DNA from 3 places in the Glutamicibacter sp. genome. Region 3 is predicted to be linked to each of the others. Evidence: riboswitches for the same ligand, from Rfam matches in the RefSeq annotation. Region 3 holds a riboswitch; each other region holds the start of a gene.
The links. Region 3 has a riboswitch for thiamine pyrophosphate ahead of thiC (phosphomethylpyrimidine synthase ThiC). Riboswitches for the same ligand answer to the same signal wherever they lie in the genome.
Positions count from the first base shown of each region.

Region 1: it holds a riboswitch for thiamine pyrophosphate, as region 3 does, so the genes downstream of both, thiO (glycine oxidase ThiO) here and thiC (phosphomethylpyrimidine synthase ThiC) in region 3, are expected to answer to the same signal.
Region 2: it holds a riboswitch for thiamine pyrophosphate, as region 3 does, so the genes downstream of both, ACRDT3_RS09930 (ECF transporter S component) here and thiC (phosphomethylpyrimidine synthase ThiC) in region 3, are expected to answer to the same signal.

Region 1 is NZ_JBOGEG010000039.1:7,401-9,653, forward strand. Features, by position in the region: gene ACRDT3_RS16510 (GNAT family N-acetyltransferase) at 1-862, opposite strand, end outside; TPP riboswitch at 942-1,046, shown strand; gene thiO (glycine oxidase ThiO) at 1,044-2,141, shown strand; gene thiS (sulfur carrier protein ThiS) at 2,168-2,253, shown strand, end outside.
Region 2 is NZ_JBOGEG010000013.1:77,184-79,436, reverse strand. Features, by position in the region: gene ACRDT3_RS09945 (monovalent cation/H+ antiporter complex subunit F) at 1-169, shown strand, start outside; gene mnhG (monovalent cation/H(+) antiporter subunit G) at 169-573, shown strand; gene ACRDT3_RS09935 (DUF4235 domain-containing protein) at 630-881, opposite strand; TPP riboswitch at 957-1,077, shown strand; gene ACRDT3_RS09930 (ECF transporter S component) at 1,143-1,751, shown strand; gene ACRDT3_RS09925 (ATP-binding cassette domain-containing protein) at 1,748-2,253, shown strand, end outside.
Region 3 is NZ_JBOGEG010000029.1:25,271-27,523, reverse strand. Features, by position in the region: gene ACRDT3_RS14815 (GTP pyrophosphokinase) at 1-218, shown strand, start outside; tRNA gene ACRDT3_RS14810 (tRNA-Met) at 301-377, opposite strand; tRNA gene ACRDT3_RS14805 (tRNA-Thr) at 425-496, opposite strand; tRNA gene ACRDT3_RS14800 (tRNA-Thr) at 1,030-1,101, shown strand; TPP riboswitch at 1,343-1,450, shown strand; gene thiC (phosphomethylpyrimidine synthase ThiC) at 1,447-2,253, shown strand, end outside.

The sequences.
Region 1 (2,253 bases), on a different contig from region 3:
GGAACTTGCCCCGCTCGACACCTTCGTGCAGGAAGCCGTTGCTTTCTGCTACATGCTTCGACCCGGGATTATTTGCCCGCAGGCCCAGCTCCAAGCGGTAAAGGCCCAGCTCGTCGAACAGGTAATCCGCCAAGGTTGCCACCGCTCTAGTGGCCAGCGACCTGCCCCGGTAATTCTGGTTCATCCAATACCAGACCCACGCGTTCTGATTTTCCGGATCTACCGTACCGCACACCAAGCCAACCAGCCGATCTCGATATGCGATGGCCAACGCCTGCTGGCGGTCCCCGGCCTCCAGCAGTGCGCGCACGTACGATTCGGCCTTTTGCGGGGAATCGGCGTCGCCCTGGCGCTTCATGTCGGGGTTCGAGGAAAACGCCTCAAAGACGGCGTCGGCATCCGAAAGGCGCAGCCATCGCACCGAGAATTCAGCGTCGGCAGGCTCGGCTTCCTTCGGTCCTGCAGGGGAAAGTGGCCGCGCGGCGGCCGTGCCCTGGTGGAAGAGCAGCTGCCAGCGGCCCTGCTCATGGATCCACAGCGAACTGCGCTCGCTGGGGGAACCAGAAAGCAACCTCCAGCGCAGCAGCACCAGCTGATCTGCAAGCTGGATAGCCACCGGGCTTTCGACCGTCAACGAGCCCGCATCCCGTGCCGGCTCCTGGGCAAGCTGGGCAATGATGGCCTCGCGATCATAGGTTCGCCCGCTGGCTCCCACCTCGGCGAACCGAGGATGCAAGCGTCGTTCCAATTGCGCCTGGCTATGGCGTTGGCTGGATTCCAGGAGTTCTTGCTCCAACGAGATGATGGCGTTGGACAGCGCAGAACCCTGGGGAAGCGCGATAGGGAAATCATGGGATGCCATGTCAGCAAGTACATCACAGAAGATGACGGATCTGCATTCAATAAAGTTCGCCTTTATGAGCTGCATCATGCTTATAATCGCAGTAATCCGCGGGAGCCTGAATCGACCAGGCTGAGAGGGCACCGAGCCGACCGCTACACCTGATGCGGGTCATGCCGCCGTAGGAAGGAAGCGTGCCCTTGTGCATGTCAACATTGTTGGCGCCGGGATTATTGGCCTGGCCGTCGCGTTCGAGCTGGAATCACGCGCACACACCGTCACTCTCATCGATCCAGCACCCGGTCAAGGTGCAAGCTACGCAGCGGCAGGAATGCTGGCCCCGGCAGCCGAAACGGTCTGGGGCAATGGCCCGCTGCACCAGCTGCTGGCCGCCTCGAATGCCGCCTATCCGCAATTCATCGAGCACATCGAATCGGTCACCGGGCAACGCCCGGACTACCTGCAAAACTCCACCCTCGTTGTCGCCGCAGAGCCTGCTGACCGCGAAGCCCTGCATGAGCTGACCGAACTGCAAATATCCCTGGGCCTATCAGCGCAAAAGCTCCTGCCCAGCCAGGCCCGCAAACTTGAACCAGCTTTGGCCGCCAATATTTCCGGCGCGGTCCTGTGCCAAGATGACCACCAAGTCGACCCTCGCTCCATCGTCAAGATCCTCTTGGAGCATCTGCGTCCGCACCTCATCGAGGAACGGGCGCAGGCCCTGGTGACCGACGGGAACCGGATCACCGCAGTGCGCACCGCATCGGGCCGAATCCTCGAAGCAGAGCAAACCATCGTGGCCACCGGTCTTGGCACACTTGGTGGCCTGAAAGAACTTCCACTGCGCCCGGTCTACGGGGACATCCTCCGGATCCAGGGGCCAGCAGGCCCGCCGCTCATCACCCGCACCATCCGCGGCATCGTGCACCGGGAGCCGGTGTATCTCGTGCCGAGAAAAGACGGCAGCCTCGTCCTTGGAGCCAGCGTTCGAGAAGACCGGCAACCGGCAGTGAACATTGGCGCCATGCACCTGCTGCTGGACAATGCGCGAAAGCTAGTCCCCGGCATCAGCGACTGCACGCTGAACGAGGCAACTGCCCGGGCACGTCCCGCCACGCCAGATGACCGGCCGCTGCTTGGGCGCCTTGATCCGGGCCTGCTGCTCTGCACCGGGTACTCCCGGCACGGCGTCCTGCTGGCCCCGCTGGGCGCAATGCTCACCGCGGATCTCGTCCACGGCAACCAAACCCACCCCTTGCACCAAGCTGTGGATCCCCACCGCTTTGCGAAAGCAAACTAGACAACTCACCGAACGGAGCAACAACCATGAAAAGCATTGGCATCAATTTCAATTCCCGGCAACTGAACCTGGACGAGGGGACCACCCTTCGCGAATTCATCAGCACGCAGAT
Region 2 (2,253 bases), on a different contig from region 3:
GGTGCTGGCCTTGGACGTGATGCTGCTGATCATCTCCGCCGCCCTGTGCCTGGAGATGGTGCTGCACAAGCACACCGACTACTTGCTGTTTGTGGTCGCCGCCTGCATGCTCGGCTTCATCGGCTCGGTGACCGTCTCGCGCTTCGTCTCGGATCAGAGGAATGCCTAATGGAACTCTTCCTCGACGTCCTCGTTGCGATCCTGCTGATCCTTGGCTGCCTGATGTCATTGATCGCAGGCATCGGCTTGCTGACCTTCCCGGACATGCTCACCCGCATGCATGCAGCGACCAAACCGCAGGTGCTCGGCTTCCTGCTGATCTTCGCGGGGCTGGCCATTTACCTGCGCAGCTGGGCTGTGATCCCGGTCCTCGCGCTGGCCTGGGGCATGCAGCTATTGACCGCGCCGGTCTCGGCCCACATGATTGGCCGTTCCGGCTACCGGACCAAGCACGCTGCCAAGGAAACCCTGTTCTCCGATGAGCTGAGCCTCGTGGTCAACAAGGTGAATGGCACACCGCCGACCGGAACCACCCCGGTCTCCAAGGCCGAATCGCAAGACGAACAAGATTGAGAAAAAGCGGGAGCCGCCCAGATGGGCGGCTCCCGCTTTTGGCTTTACGCCGAAGCTTACTTGGTGAACTTGGCAACAACCTTGTTGGCGCTGCGGTCGGCCACGGTCTGCAGGATGGCTGCCACCAGGGCCGAGACGACTGCGAAGCCCAATGCACGGCGGAAGGAAGCTTCAGCTGCTTCCTCAGTGCCCTTACGTGGTGCTTTGCTGCCGGTTGCCTTCAACCAAAGGAAATCAACCAGCTTGCCGCCGAGCATGCCCGCGCCAACGGTGATGCCGGTAGTGACAAGTTTCTGCACTTTATCCATTTTTTCCTCGCGATCAAGCTCTTGACATATCGTTCCTCTGCCCAGCATACCTGCGGTATGGTGGGGGAGCAGTAATTATTCCGACAGGGGAGCGTCAGACTTTTAAAAAGTCGCAAGACGCTGAGAGTGCGATAGATCGCAGACCCTCGAACCTGCCCCGGCTAGTACCGGCGAAGGAAGTCGAGCATCTCGGATGCGGATAGGCGCGGCAGTATGCCCTCATTCCGTCCATCTCCCCTCCTTTCCACAGGAGGACCAACAATGAACGAAACAGTTTCGAAGCAGCGTACCGGCTGGCGTGTAGTTGATATCGTCGTCGCCTCGGTGATCGCCGTCGCATCCGGGGTCATTTTCTGGGCTTGGAGTGCCGGCTATGGGCTGTTCTCGCTCGCCTTTGCAGCTTTCCCGCCAGCCACCGCGCTGCTCACCGGCATGTGGCTATTTCCCGCGGTGCTCGGCGCACTGATCATCCGCAAGCCAGGCGCTGCAATCTACTGCGAGCTACTGGCCGCCGTAGTTGAAGCGCTGCTCGGCTCGCACTACGGCTTGACCGTACTGATCTCCGGCCTGGTCCAGGGACTGGGCGCAGAACTGGTCTTCGCAGCATTCCGCTACCGCAAGTGGAACCTGGGCGTGGCGCTGCTGGCAGGCTTGTTCGCCGGTTTGTTCGCCGGCATTTCCGAGGCATACATCCTGGCCTACTACGTTGAGTACACCGCCGGAATGAAGATCTTCCACGTGATCGCCACCGGCGTTTCCGGCGTAGTCGTAGCAGGGCTGCTGTCCTGGCTGGCCACGCGCGGACTGGCGAAGACCGGTGCTTTGAGTGCCCTGGCGAGCCGGCGTGCGCACCTGGAAAGCGCAAAATGAGTTCCTTTGCCAGCTCTGGTGCAGCCTCACTGACCCAGCGCGGTGCCGCAATCACCGCAACAGGTTTCGGCTGGCAGCACTCCGACCGGCAGAACCCTGCCATCTCGGGACTGGATCTTCAGATCCACGCCGGTGAAAAGGTGCTGCTGGTCGGTCCATCGGGCGCCGGCAAGTCAACCCTGCTGCATGCGATGGCCGGGTTGCTGGAAGTGGATGAGGCCGAGCAGGTCGCCGGCCGGCTCCTCATAGATGGCAGCGATGCCTTTATCCGGAGCCATCCGGTGGGCTTGATGCAGCAAGATCCGGAAACCCAGGTCGTGCAAAGCAGGGTCGCCGATGATGTGGCCTTTGGCGCGGAGAACCTCGGGATGGATCCCGAGCTGATTCGCCAGCGGATCCCCGAAGCGCTGGACGCGGTGGGACTGGGCGCGCTGTCTTTCGAGCACCGCACGCAGCAACTCTCCGGCGGGCAGAAACAGCGGTTGGCTTTGGCTGGCATTCT
Region 3 (2,253 bases):
AAGTTCCGGAGCATCTAGTGCAAGAGCTCGCCGATGCCGCAGCAGTGGCAACGAAACTCGATATGCAAATGCAGCGCCTGCATACCGAAGTCCACGGCCACGATGCCAATCAGGCGCCAAGCCAGGAAGCTGATTTCGATACGAAGGCGATCCAGGGGCTGCTCTCGCTGGCTCAGCAAGCCAAGGCCGGGAGCCAGGAGAAGGACACGGGCAGCTAGCCGTTCCGGCGCCGAAGCAACATGTTGCTTCAGGGCCTGGAAACCAAAAAAGATCCTCAGCCGAAGCTGAGGATCTTTGTTTTGGTAGCGGCGCCGGGACTCGATCCCGGGACCTCACGATTATGAGTCGTGCGCTCTAACCAGCTGAGCTACGCCGCCACAAGTGAGAAGCAATCCAGTAGAAGCCAAGAAAGCTTCTCACTCAGAGCCCCCTGCCGGAATCGATCCGGCGACCTCGTTCTTACCAAGAACGCGCTCTACCACTGAGCTAAGGGGGCAACGAGTAAATACTCTACACGGGTTTCCCTGCAAAGAAAAATCGGCAGATCGGCCCGGTAAACACTCGGAAAATTCAATAAAACACCTAGTCAGCAACTATTTGCGAACTGACATCTGGTCATCAGGGACGAAGGATGGGACAAAAAGTGTCCAGGTGACGATGCTCACTAGATCATTCCTTGCGGTCAATCGCGGATTCCCCCAGGGGTGCGGGATAAAATCTCGCGAACTTCCACCGATGGCCAACCGGCGGATATCCCGACTCGGCACTCCCTGACCTCAGCCCGATTCCCCACTCCCGATCCCCGGGCAAAGACAGTGCTTGAATGCACCCGGTCCACCATGGGCGCAGGCACTGCTCCGATGCGCGGCAACTGGAATCCAGGCCGCGAACCGGGATCCCGGCAACCGGCATGATCGCATCGGTTCCTTGTCGCCCATTCCCGACTTGAGTAGGAATATTGTGACCTCAGCAACAAATCCCCGACGGATTTTGCAAACCTCAAAAACCTGTGTAAAGTATTTACCTGTTGCCCCCTTAGCTCAGTGGTAGAGCGCGTTCTTGGTAAGAACGAGGTCGCCGGATCGATTCCGGCAGGGGGCTCGAAATAAGAGAGGCAATCTGGTTCCAGATTGCCTCTCTTTTCGTTACTCCCCAGATGCCGCGAACTCATCGTGCGGCTATCGGCCATGCCGTGCACCCTGGATTCCTGGTGCCCCTGGCAAGCGTTCTCCGGCCAACGCAAAGAATCCAGGCCCGCAGGAACCAGCACCTCGCCCTTCCCTTGATGTCAAGGCTCTGACCACCGGATTTGCGTTTCTTCCTCCCAAGCGTGCTAAGTTATTCGCGACCACACGGGTGCCCTGGCAAGGGCTGAGATCGGGCTATCGCCGTCCGCGACCGTTGAACCTGTCCGGGTAATGCCGGCGAAGGAAGTGAGTTTCCCCAGTGGAACAATTTGAACAGCACCCTGCCCACACCCTTGCCTACCGCGAATCTGCGGGAATTTCTGTTCCCGTCACGCAGATCGAATTGGCAGACTCCCCCAATGGAAAGCCCAACGAGCCGCTGGCGGTATATCGCACCAGCGGACCGGGAAGCGAACCCACCCAAGGCCTGCAGCCCTTCCGCGAGCGGTGGATCCTGGAACGCGGGGACGTGGAAACCTATGCAGGTCGCGAGCGCAACCTGCACGACGACGGGCGCTCAGCGGTCCGCCGCGGCACGGCCAGCGCGGAATGGGCTGGACGCTCAGCCCCACCGCTGCGGGCCGTTGGCGGAGCCCGAGTGACGCAAATGCACTACGCGCGCGCCGGGATCATCACCCCGGAAATGCGCTATGTGGCCCTGCGCGAGGAATGCGATGTCGAGCTGGTGCGCAGCGAGCTCGCGGCCGGACGAGCCATCATCCCGGCGAACATCAACCACCCGGAATCCGAGCCGATGATCATCGGCAAGGCGTTCCTGGTCAAGATCAACGCGAATATCGGCAACTCGGCGGTGACCAGCTCAATCGCAGAAGAAGTCTCCAAGCTCCAGTGGGCGGCCAAATGGGGCGCGGACACGGTAATGGACCTGTCCACCGGAGATGACATCCACACCACCCGCGAGTGGATCATCCGCAACTCCCCGGTGCCCATCGGCACCGTGCCGATCTACCAGGCGCTGGAGAAGGTCAATGGCGAAGCCAACGAACTGACCTGGGAGATCTTCCGCGACACCGTCATAGAACAGTGCGAGCAGGGCGTGGACTAC